2 regions of the Streptomyces sp. NPDC002888 genome follow, and region 1 is predicted to be linked to the other one. Evidence: riboswitches for the same ligand, from Rfam matches in the RefSeq annotation. Region 1 holds a riboswitch; the other holds the start of a gene.
The links. Region 1 has a riboswitch for S-adenosylmethionine ahead of thrC (threonine synthase). Riboswitches for the same ligand answer to the same signal wherever they lie in the genome.
Positions count from the first base shown of each region.

Region 2: it holds a riboswitch for S-adenosylmethionine, as region 1 does, so the genes downstream of both, ACFYWX_RS45905 (aminotransferase class V-fold PLP-dependent enzyme) here and thrC (threonine synthase) in region 1, are expected to answer to the same signal.

Region 1 covers NZ_JBIAPU010000006.1:180,097-185,791, forward strand. Annotated here, with positions in the region: gene otsB (trehalose-phosphatase) at 1-92, shown strand, start outside; gene ACFYWX_RS12380 (trehalose-6-phosphate synthase) at 80-1,564, opposite strand; gene ACFYWX_RS12385 (glucosyl-3-phosphoglycerate synthase) at 1,648-2,619, opposite strand; SAM riboswitch class I at 2,750-2,918, shown strand; gene thrC (threonine synthase) at 2,937-4,223, shown strand; gene ACFYWX_RS12395 (ubiquitin-like small modifier protein 1) at 4,220-4,495, shown strand; gene ACFYWX_RS12400 (cold-shock protein) at 4,928-5,134, shown strand; gene groL (chaperonin GroEL) at 5,462-5,695, shown strand, end outside.
Region 2 covers NZ_JBIAPU010000049.1:28,765-34,459, reverse strand. Annotated here, with positions in the region: gene ACFYWX_RS45920 (Rieske 2Fe-2S domain-containing protein) at 1-591, shown strand, start outside; gene ACFYWX_RS45915 (cytochrome bc complex cytochrome b subunit) at 588-2,225, shown strand; gene trpD (anthranilate phosphoribosyltransferase) at 2,350-3,414, shown strand; SAM riboswitch class IV at 3,488-3,604, shown strand; gene ACFYWX_RS45905 (aminotransferase class V-fold PLP-dependent enzyme) at 3,767-5,143, shown strand; gene ACFYWX_RS45900 (Lrp/AsnC family transcriptional regulator) at 5,266-5,547, opposite strand; gene ACFYWX_RS45895 (rhomboid family intramembrane serine protease) at 5,544-5,695, opposite strand, start outside.

The DNA.
Region 1 (5,695 bases):
TCACCGAACTGGCCGAGCGCGCGGACCTCGTCGTCGACGGCCCGGCAGGGGTCGTACACCTGCTGCGGGCGCTGGCGGATCAGCTGGACTGAACCTCGCGCAGCGCGTTCAGCTGGTCCAGGAACCACTGGGTCGGAGGCAGCGCGGTCGCGGCGGCCGCCAGGCGCTTGGTCCGCTCCGCCCGCTCCTCCGGCCGCATGGACAACGCCTCGTGCAGCGCCCGCGCGGTCTCCATCACGTCGAACGGGTTGACGGTGATCGCGTCCTCACGCAGCTCCCAGTACGCGCCCGCCTCCCGCGACAGCACCAGCGCGCACCCCGCGTCCGAGACGACCGGCACCTCCTTCGCGACGAGGTTCATGCCGTCCCGGATGGGGTTGACCAGGGCCACGTCGCCGAGGCGGTAGGCGGCCAGGGAGCGGGCGAAGTCGTCCTTGAGGTGCAGGAGGACCGGGGTCCAGCCCGGGGTGCCGTACTGCTCGTTGATCTCCTCCGCCAGCCGCCGCACCTCGGCCATGTAGTCGCGGTAGACGGCCAGGTCCTGGCGGGAGGGGTAGGCGAAGGCGACGTGCACCACCCGTTCGCGCCACTCGGGGTGGTCCTCCAGCAGCTGCCGGTACGCCAGCAGCCCGCGCACGATGTTCTTCGACAGCTCGGTCCGGTCGACCCGGACGATGGTTTTGCGGGCGCCGCCGTCGGGCGCCCTGCCGATCTCCTCGCGCAGCGCAGCGATCCGCTCGTCGACGTCCGCCTCGTGCGCCCGCTTGCGCAGGAACTCCGCGTCCGCGCCGAGGCCGTGCACGGAGATGCGCGTGCGGTGGCCGGGCCGGGTCCAGTCGCGCGCGTACTCGAGCGTGGCCCGGATCCCCTCATCGCCCTGCCGGCCGACGATCTGGGGGTCCGTCGCCTCCGCGCACGCGGCGAAGGCCGACGCCCACCGATGGGTCAGGAACCCGAGCCGGTCCGCGCCGAGCATGCCCAGCACCAGCTGCGAACGGATGTCCTCGGGGAGCATCGCGAAGTAGTCCGGCGGCGCCCACGGCGTGTGCGAGAAGTGACCGATGCGCAGGTCGGGGCGGAGTTCGCGGAGCATGCCGGGGACGAGACAGAGGTGGTAGTCCTGCACCAGGACCGCCGCACCCTCGGCCGCCTCCTCCGCCAGCGCCTCGGCGAACGCACGGTTGTAGGCCTCGTACGACGCCCACTGGCGCCGGAACTCCGCGTCGAAGACCGGCTCCAGCGGAGTCAGGTACAGCATGTGGTGGACGAACCACAGCACGGAGTTCGCGATGCCGTTGTACGCGTCCGCGTGCACGTCCGCCGCAATGTCCAGCATCCGTACGCCGTGCTCGCCCACCCCGCGCCGGATCGCCTCCCGGTCGCCGTCGGACAGCGCCGAGCACACCCACAGCGCGCCGGCGTCCGGGTCGATGGCCGACAGGCCCGACACGACCCCGCCGCCACCCCGTTTGGCGTGGAGCGAGCCGTCCTCGCGCACCTCGTACGAGACCGGGCCGCGGTTGGACGCGACCAGCACCTGAGCAGCACCGTTGGTTGACGCCATACGCCACAACCTAGCCCAGCCCGGAAACGCTCAAACGTACGATCGCGCTTCGTGGACGTCCGTATACGGCCGTCCGGCGGGTGTTACGCGACCTTGCGGGCGGCGTACTCCGCGATCTCCGTCATCGGCGGCCGCTCCTCCGTGTCCACGGAGTACGTGCGCGGCTCGAACCCGTCCTCGCCCCGCTCGAACTGGGTGAGGCAGGGACGGATGAGATGCCCGCGGGCCAGCCGCAGCTGCGCGGTGCGGTAGATCGCGGCGGCCATCCGGCCCAGTGCCTGCCCGTCCTGGTGGCGGTGCTTGCGCACGCCGACGTCGACCTGGGCGAGCGCGTCGAGCCCGACCAGGTGCAGGGAGTCGACCAGCATGCCCAGCTCCACGCCGTAGCCGACGGGGAAGGGAAGCTGTTCCAGCAGGGAGCGGCGGGCCGCGTACTCGCCGCCGAGCGGCTGCACGAACCCGGCCAGCTGCGGCCAGTGCATGTTCAGCAGCGGGCGCGCCATGAGCTCCGTGACCCGGCCGCCCTGACCGGCCGTCTTGCCGGAGGCGAGCGAATTCAACTCAGTGCCGAGCGGACGGTCGTACATCCCCTTGACGAGATCGACGTCCGGGTCGGTGAGCAGCGGGCCCACGATCCCGGAGACGAAGTCGGAGGAGAACTCCTTCAGGTCGGCGTCTATGAAGCAGACGATGTCCCCGCCGGTCACCAGCAGGGAGCGCCACAGCACCTCGCCCTTGCCGGGCACGGCCGGGACGCGCGGGAGGATGTCGTCCCGGTGGACGACCCGGGCGCCCGCGGCGGCGGCCACCTCGGAGGTGCGGTCGGTGGATCCCGAGTCGACGACGACGATCTCGTCGACCAGCGGGACCTGTTGCATGAGGTCGTGGCGGATCACGGCGACGATGTCGCCGACCGTCTCCTCCTCGTTGAGCGCGGGCAGCACGACACTGACCGACTGGCCCGTGCGCTGCTTGGCGGCCAGGATCTGGTGGAGCGGGCGATCGGTCACGGACCAGGACCGGGTCCTCAGCCAGCGCTCGACTTCTTCCAGCACAGTCTGCGGCTCCTCACGGTTGTCTCGCGGTTCGGACGACTATCTCAACTGTCCCGGCCTTCGGTTACAGTCTTGAGCAACGCCGATGACCATCGCATGTCCGCGGTCACCGCCGTTCACAACCGAATACCGCTCATCCAGAGGGGCAGAGGGATACGGCCCGATGAAGCCCCGGCAACCCTCCAGTCGGCTCTCGTATTGATCGCTGTGCGAGCACAGTTGATCGTTCCGCGAGGCTCCCGGCTTGGGAAGGTGCCAAATCCGTCTCACGGCGAGATGCGTCGTGAGGAAGATGAGGAGAAAGGGCCTCGCCTCACATGGCTGTGCAGACTGTTGCAACCACCACGAATCCTACCGTCGACCTCGGTCCCGCTGCGGCCCTGAGCTGCCGCGAATGCGGCCACCGCGTGCCGCTCGGCCCGGTCTTCGCGTGCGAGGAGTGTTTCGGCCCGCTCGAGATCGCCTACGACTTCTCCTCCTACGACACGGAGGAGCTTCGCAAGCAGATCGAGGCGGGACCCGCGAACATCTGGCGCTACGCCCCGCTGCTGCCCGTCCCGGCCGACGTGGCGGACAAGCCGAACATCAACCCCGGCTGGACCGCGCTCGTGAAGGCCGACAACCTGGCCCGCGAGCTGGGCGTCGACGCCGGCAAGCTCTTCGTCAAGGACGACTCCGGTAACCCGACGCACTCCTTCAAGGACCGCGTCGTCGCCCAGGCCCTGGAGGCCGCCCGCGCCTTCGGCTTCACCACGCTCTCCTGCTCCTCCACCGGCAACCTCGCCGGCGCGGTGGGCGCCGCGGCCGCCCGCGCCGGCTTCCGCTCGTGCGTGTTCATCCCGCACGACCTGGAGCAGGGCAAGGTCGTCATGGCCGCCATCTACGGCGGCGAGCTCGTCGGCATCGAGGGCAACTACGACGACGTGAACCGCTTCTGCTCCGAGCTGATCGGCGACCCGGCGGGCGAGGGCTGGGGCTTCGTCAACGTCAACCTGCGGCCGTACTACGCGGAGGGGTCCAAGACCCTGGCGTACGAGATCTGCGAGCAGCTCGGCTGGCAGCTCCCGGACCAGCTGGTCGTGCCGATCGCCTCCGGCTCGCAGCTGACGAAGATCGACAAGGGGCTCCAGGAGCTGATCAAGCTCGGGCTCGTCGAGGACAAGCCGTACAAGATCTTCGGTGCGCAGGCCGAGGGCTGCTCGCCGGTGTCGACCGCTTACAAGGCGGGTCACGACGTCGTCCGGCCCCAGAAGCCGAACACCATCGCCAAGTCCCTCGCCATCGGCAACCCGGCGGACGGCCCCTACGTCCTCGACATCGCGCGGCGTACGGGCGGGGCCGTGGAGGACGTCAACGACGAGCAGGTCGTCGACGCGATCAAGCTGCTGGCGCGGACGGAGGGCATCTTCGCGGAGACCGCGGGTGGCGTGACGGTGGGTGTGGCGCGCAAGCTGATCGAGAACGGCCTGCTGGACCCGGCCCTCACCACCGTCGTCCTCAACACCGGCGACGGACTCAAGACCCTCGACGCGGTGGCCGGGACCGGCCTCACCGCCACCATCCGCCCGAACCTGGACTCCTTCCGAGAGGCTGGCCTCGCATGAGCGTGACCGTCCGCATCCCCACCATCCTGCGCACCTACACCGGTGGTCAGGCCGAGGTCGCCGCTGATGGGGCGACCCTCGGCGAGGTCATCGCCGACCTGGAGAAGAACCACACGGGCATCGCGGCCCGCGTCCTCGACGACCAGGGCAAGCTGCGCCGCTTCGTCAACGTGTACGTCAACGACGACGACGTCCGCTTCGAGCAGGGGCTGGAGACGGCCACCCCGGACGGTGCCGGTGTCTCCATCATTCCGGCGGTTGCCGGAGGCTGATCATTACCGTCGGTAACGCACGTTACCGTGAGTTCATCGAATTGCCCCCTCCGTGAGAGAAGCGGAGGGGGCAATTCTGTGTGGTTGAGCGCGGTACAGTTGGGGAAGGCGCCGATTTCCGCGTGCCGGGCGCATATCAGTTCTGGCTCCACATGCGATGAGAAGTAGCCAAAGTGTGTGGTTCTTTTGCGTCATTTGCTCCTTTTGTGGGGCCCGACTTGCCCTGAGTTCTGGTGAATTCTCGGCAAATCCCCGACCGGCCATGCCCGGAATTCTCGTCCGATTGACCTGTTGCAGACGGCAGTTGGACAGATACATTCAGCCGCGGTCGACGCGTTCCGGCGCACGCCCCCAACCAAGGCGGGGGGTGAGGTCTGACCCGGATCCGCGAAGTGTGGATCTGTGCAAGGGCCAGTAATAGGGGAGTTAGGCATGGCTCAGGGCACCGTCAAGTGGTTCAACGCGGAGAAGGGGTACGGCTTCATCGCGGTCGACGGTGGTGCGGATGTTTTCGTCCACTACAGCGCGATCCAGATGGACGGATACCGCACCCTGGAAGAGGGTCAGCGGGTCGATTTCGAGATCTCGCAGGGCCAGAAGGGGCCGCAGGCGGACATGGTCCGACTCGCGGCCGGCTGAAGCACGCGCCGACGCAGCGACGTTCTTCTGTGCATCTTCGAAGGGCTCGTACCTCCCGGGGTACGAGCCCTTCGGTCTGCCCGGACGTCGCCGGGCGCCCCGACCCTCGGCCGTTCACCTGCGGATCGGGTGGAGGCGCTTGCACTCGACAGGGGCGAGTGCTAATCATTGCGTTAGCACTCTGAAGGTGAGAGTGACAACGAAGGACCGGGTCGGTGAGGCCCGCAGGCCGGATGGGGCAAGGAACCACCAGGCAGGCGAGCCGTCCGTCGCGGGCGCGGGCGCGGTCCGAAGGAATCACCCCCAGTCCTGGAGGGACCACTTCACATGGCCAAGATCATCGCGTTCGACGAGGAGGCGCGGCGCGGCCTCGAGCGCGGCATGAACCAGCTCGCGGACGCCGTGAAGGTGACGCTCGGCCCCAAGGGCCGCAACGTCGTCCTCGAGAAGAAGTGGGGCGCCCCCACGATCACCAACGATGGTGTGTCCATCGCCAAGGAGATCGAGCTCGAGGACCCGTACGAGAAGATCGGCGCCGAGCTGGTCAAGGAAGTCGCCAAG
Region 2 (5,695 bases), on a different contig from region 1:
GCGATCGGCCGTCGCAAGCTGATTCGCACCACCCTGCTCGGCGCGCTCACGCTGGTGCCGCTCTCCGGCGTCGTCCTGCTGCGCGACCTGGGGCCGCTGCCCGAGGACAAGCTGCGCCACACGCTGTGGGCCAAGGGCAAGCTGCTCGTCAACATGAACACGAACGAGCCGCTGCGTCCCTCGGACGTGGCCGTCGGTTCGCTCACCTTCGTCAAGCCCGAGGGCCTGGAGGAGCACGACGAGGATTTCCAGAACGAGATCGCCAAGTCGGCCCTGATGATCGTCCGCATCCAGCCGGACAACATCAAGGACAAGCGCGAGCTCGAGTGGTCGCACGAGGGCATCGTCGCGTACTCGAAGATCTGCACCCACGTCGGTTGCCCGATCTCCCTGTACGAGCAGCAGACGCACCACGTGCTGTGCCCCTGCCACCAGTCCACCTTCGACCTCTCCGACGGTGCCCGAGTGATCTTCGGCCCCGCCGGGCACGCCCTGCCGCAGCTGCGCATCGGCGTGAACGACGAGGGCTACCTCGAGGCGCTCGGCGACTTCGAAGAGCCCGTCGGTCCTGCTTTCTGGGAGCGCGGATGAGTACGAACGAGAACACTGCACCCCGCTCGCGCGGGAAGGCACCGGCCGGCGAGCGCGTCGCCGACTGGGCGGACGGCCGGCTCGGGATCTACTCCCTGGCCAAGGCCAACATGCGCAAGATCTTCCCGGACCACTGGTCCTTCATGCTGGGTGAGATCTGCCTCTACAGCTTCATCATCATCATCCTCACGGGTGTGTACCTGACGCTGTTCTTCCACCCGTCGATGAACGAGGTGGAGTACCACGGCAGCTACGTCCCGCTGCAGGGTCAGCTGATGTCGGAGGCGTTCAGCTCCACGCTGCACATCTCCTTCGACGTCCGCGGTGGTCTGCTCATCCGGCAGATCCACCACTGGGCGGCGGTCATCTTCCTGGCCGGCATGTTCGTGCACATGATGCGCGTCTTCTTCACCGGCGCGTTCCGCAAGCCGCGTGAGGTCAACTGGCTGTTCGGCTTCCTGCTGTTCGTCCTCGGCATGTTCACCGGTTTCACCGGCTACTCGCTCCCGGACGACCTGCTCTCCGGCACCGGTGTCCGCTTCACCCAGGGCGCGATCCTGTCCGTGCCGATCGTCGGCACGTACATCTCGATGTTCCTGTTCGGCGGCGAGTTCCCCGGCCACGACTTCGTGGCCCGGTTCTACTCGATCCACATCCTGCTGCTGCCGGGCATCATGCTCGGTCTCGTGGTCGGCCACCTGATCCTGGTCTTCTACCACAAGCACACGCAGTTCGCGGGTGCCGGACGCACCAACAAGAACGTCGTCGGCATGCCGCTGCTGCCGGTCTACATGGCCAAGGCCGGAGGCTTCTTCTTCCTGGTCTTCGGCGGCATCGCGGCCCTCGCCGGCATCGCGTCCATCAACCCGATCTGGGCGATGGGTCCCTACCGTCCGGACCAGGTGTCCACGGGCGCCCAGCCCGACTGGTACATGGGCTTCGCCGAGGGTCTGATCCGCGCCATGCCGGGCTGGGAGATCAACCTCTGGGGTCACACGCTCGTCCTGGGCGTGTTCATCCCGCTGGTGCTCTTCGGCCTGTTCCTCGGCGTGATCGCGCTCTACCCGTTCATCGAGTCCTGGATCACCGGGGACAAGCGCGAGCACCACATCCTGGACCGGCCGCGCAACGCCCCGACCCGGACGGCCTTCGGCGTCGCCTGGGTCACCGGCTACATGATCATGCTGGTCGGTGGTGGCAACGACATCATCGCCACCCACTTCCATCTGTCGATCAACGCGGTCACCTGGTTCGTCCGGATCGGCTTCTTCGCCGGACCGGTCCTGGCCTTCATCGTCACCAAGCGGATCTGCATGGGCCTCCAGCGCCGCGACAAGGACAAGATCCTGCACGGTCGCGAGACCGGCACCATCAAGCGCCTGCCGCACGGTGAGTACATCGAGGTCCACGAGCCGCTCAGCCAGGAGGCCCTGCACACCCTCACGGCGCACGAGCAGTACAAGCCGGTCGAGATCGGCCCCACGGTCGACGAGAACGGCGTCGAGCGCAAGGTGAAGGGCTCCGAGAAGCTGCGCGCCAAGCTCAGCGAGGCGTACTTCGGCGAGGAGTCCCAGATCCCCAAGCCGACCGCCGAGGAGTACAGGGAGATCACGAGCGGCCACGGCCACCACTGATCGCTGCGGCGTCGCCACGCCACCCGCAAAGGGCCCCGTCCGGTCTTCGGACGGGGCCCTTCGCCATGCCTTCCGGCTGGATAGGGTGGGATCACACTCTTCTACGACACCCCGGAGCGGCCCCATGAGCGCTGTGACCCCCGCTGGAGGCGACACCGCGGCGGGCCGTTCCTGGCCCAGGCTGCTGAACGGCCTGCTGGACGGCCACGACCTCACCGCGGACGACACCGCCTGGGCGATGGACCTGATCATGCGCGGCGAGGCGACCGACGCGCAGATCGCCGGGTTCGCGGTGGCGCTGCGCGCCAAGGGCGAGACCGTCGAGGAGATCACCGGTCTGGTACGGACGATGTACGCGCACGCGAACGTGATCGAGGTGCCGGGCCGGACGGTCGACATCGTCGGTACGGGCGGCGACGGCGCGAAGACGGTGAACATCTCCACCATGTCGTCGATCGTCATCGCCGGCACGGGCGCGAAGGTCGTCAAGCACGGCAACCGGGCCGCGTCCTCCGCGTCCGGCGCCTCGGACGTCCTGGAGAAGCTCGGCGTCAACCTCGAACTGACCCCACAGCGGGTGGCCGAGGTGGCCGAGGTGGCCGGGATCACCTTCTGCTTCGCGATCAAGTTCCACCCGGCGCTGCGTCATGTGGCCGCGGCGCGCGGGCAGTTGGGCATCCGGACGACCTTCAACGCCCTGGGTCCGCTGACCAACCCGGCGAAGGTGAAGGCACAGGCGGTGGGCGTCGCCGACCCGCGCATGGCCCCGCTCATCGCCGGCGTCTTCGCCGAGCGCGGCAACTCCTCCCTCGTGTTCCGGGGCGACGACGGATTCGACGAACTGACGACCACGTCCACCTCCCGTGTGTGGGTCGTCCGTGACGGCAAGGTGACCGAGGAGACCTTCGACCCGCGGGACGTCGGCATCGAATTCGTCACCGTGGAGGCGCTGCGCGGCGGCGACCCGTCGTACAACGCGGAGGTCGCCAGACGGCTGCTGGAGGGCGAGACGGGCCCGGTCCGGGACGCCGTCCTGCTGAACTCGGCCGCGGCGCTCGTGGCCCTCGACCCGGGCGCCGGGACGCTGGCCGAGCAGATCGGCGCCGGAATGGCGAAGGCCGCGGAGTCGATCGACTCGGGATCGGCGAAGCGGGCGCTGGAGCGCTGGGTGGCCGCGAGCAACGCGTAGGGATCCGAGGTGCGGTCCCGCGATCCGGACACGAGTTGCGGGACCGCGATCACTTCACGTACGTTCCTGTTCAGGTCATGAGTGACAGTCATGAGGCCCCGGCCGACTGTCCGGCAACCCTCCGTCCGTGGCGGGGTGCCCCGGGTGAGGACCAGGTCGTAGGCAGCGAGGTCTACGGCAAGCGCGGACCCCTCGTACCACCAGGGGTCCTGGTCGTCGAGGAGCCTTCCGTGAGCAAGCGAATGCGATAGGGCCGCAGAGCCCCGCCTCCGCATCCCTCTTTTCACCCTTCCTGTGCCGTCGACGCGCTGTCCGGCACGGAGATTCCGCCTGCCTTCACGGGAGTTCCGCCATGTCCGTCTCCACCGCTGCCATCGACCAGACCATTTGCACCCCGCTGCCCGTTCTCGGCCGGGATGTCACCGTCCCGCTCGTCACGGGCGGCGAGGTCACCTACGCCGCGCTCGACTACGCGGCCAGCGCCCCCGCCCTGCAGCGCGTCTGGGACGACGTGGCGGCCTACGCCCCGTACTACGGCAGCGTCCACCGCGGCGCCGGCTACCTCTCCCAGCTGTCCACGGACCTCTTCGAGAACGCCCGCAGGACGGTCACGGAGTTCCTGGACTGCCGCGCCGACGACCAGCTGGTCTTCACCCGCTCCACCACCGACTCCCTCAACCTCCTCGCCGCCGCCCTGCCCGCCGACTGCCAGGTCTTCGTCTTCGAGACCGAGCACCACGCCTCCCTGCTGCCGTGGCAGGACGCCCGGGTCACGTACCTCGACGCCCCGCGCACCCCGCGGCAGGCGGTGGCGACCCTGGAGCGCGCCCTCGCCGACCGCGCTGTGTCCATTGAAGGGGGCCACGGCCCGGCCCTGGTCTGCGTCACCGGCGCCTCCAACGTCACCGGCGAGCTGTGGCCCGTACGGGAGCTCGCGGCGGCCGCCCACGCGCATGGCGCCCGCATCGTCCTGGACGCCGCCCAGCTGGCCCCCCACCACCCGGTGTCCATCAGGGACCTCGACGTCGACTGGGTCGCCTTCTCCGGCCACAAGCTGTACGCCCCGTTCGGCTCCGGCGTCCTGGCCGGCCGCGCCGACTGGCTGCGCGAGGCCGCCCCGTACCTCGCGGGCGGCGGCGCCAGCCGCAAGGTCACCCGGCGCGAGGACGGGGGAGTGGACGTGGAGTGGCACGACAGCGCCGCCCGCCACGAGGCCGGCTCGCCCAACGTCATCGGCGCCTACTCCATCGCCTCCGCCTGCAAGGCCCTCACCGAGGCCGGCTTCGACACCCTGGTCGCCCGCGAGCAGCACCTGATCGAGAAGGTCCGCACGGGCCTCGCAGAGGTCCCCGAGGTCAGGATCCTGTCCCTCTTCGGCGACGACGCGCCCCGCGTCGGCGTGATCTCCTTCGTCGTCGAGGGCTGGAACAGCTCCCACTTCGCCGCCGCCCTCTCCGCCGAGTACGGCATCGGCGTCCGCGACGGCCTCTTCTGCGCCCACCCCCTCGTCCGCACCCTCCTGGGCAGCGACCCCCAGACCCAGGGCGAGTGCGGCGCCCCGGAGGCGGCGCCGGGCGAGAAGTCCCTGAACGCCATCCGCGTCAGCTTCGGCGCCGGCACCCCGGACGAGCACGTCGACCGTTTCGTGAGCGCAGTCCGGGAACTGGTGGCCAACGGCGCGCAGTGGACGTACAGGACGGAAGAGGGCCGCTGCGTTCCGGCGGTGTGATCAGCGCCCTGAAGGAGCGCGGGGCTGTATCGATACGCGGCTCCGCCGCGTGGGCGCGACAAGCCACGAACAACCGGCACTCGCGCACCCACAGCGCTCCGCAGGCGTCTAGGCGAACAACCTCAGGAGTCCAGCCCGATCGCAAACGCAGCCTCAAGATCATGCTGCGAGTACGTCCGAAACGCCACGTGCGTATCCGTAGCCTCCACCCCGGGAATCTTGCTGATCCGCCCCGGGATGATCTCCGCCAGATCCTCGTGCTGCCCGACCCGCACCATCGCGATCAGGTCATACGTACCCGTGACGGAAAAGACCTCACTCACGCTGTCCAGCGAAGCGATCGACTCGGCGATCTCGGGGATCCGGTCCACGCTGGTCTTGATGAGGACGATCGCGGTGATCACGGCTGGTTCTCTCCCTCGGGGGCCGGAGCTGGGGCGGCCCTCACTCTAGTCGCCCACCCGAAACGGGCCCACGCGTAGAGGAAGCCCAGCCCGAACCCCACCAGATGCGCCAGGTACGCCACCCCGGGCCCCTGGCCGGCCCGCCCCG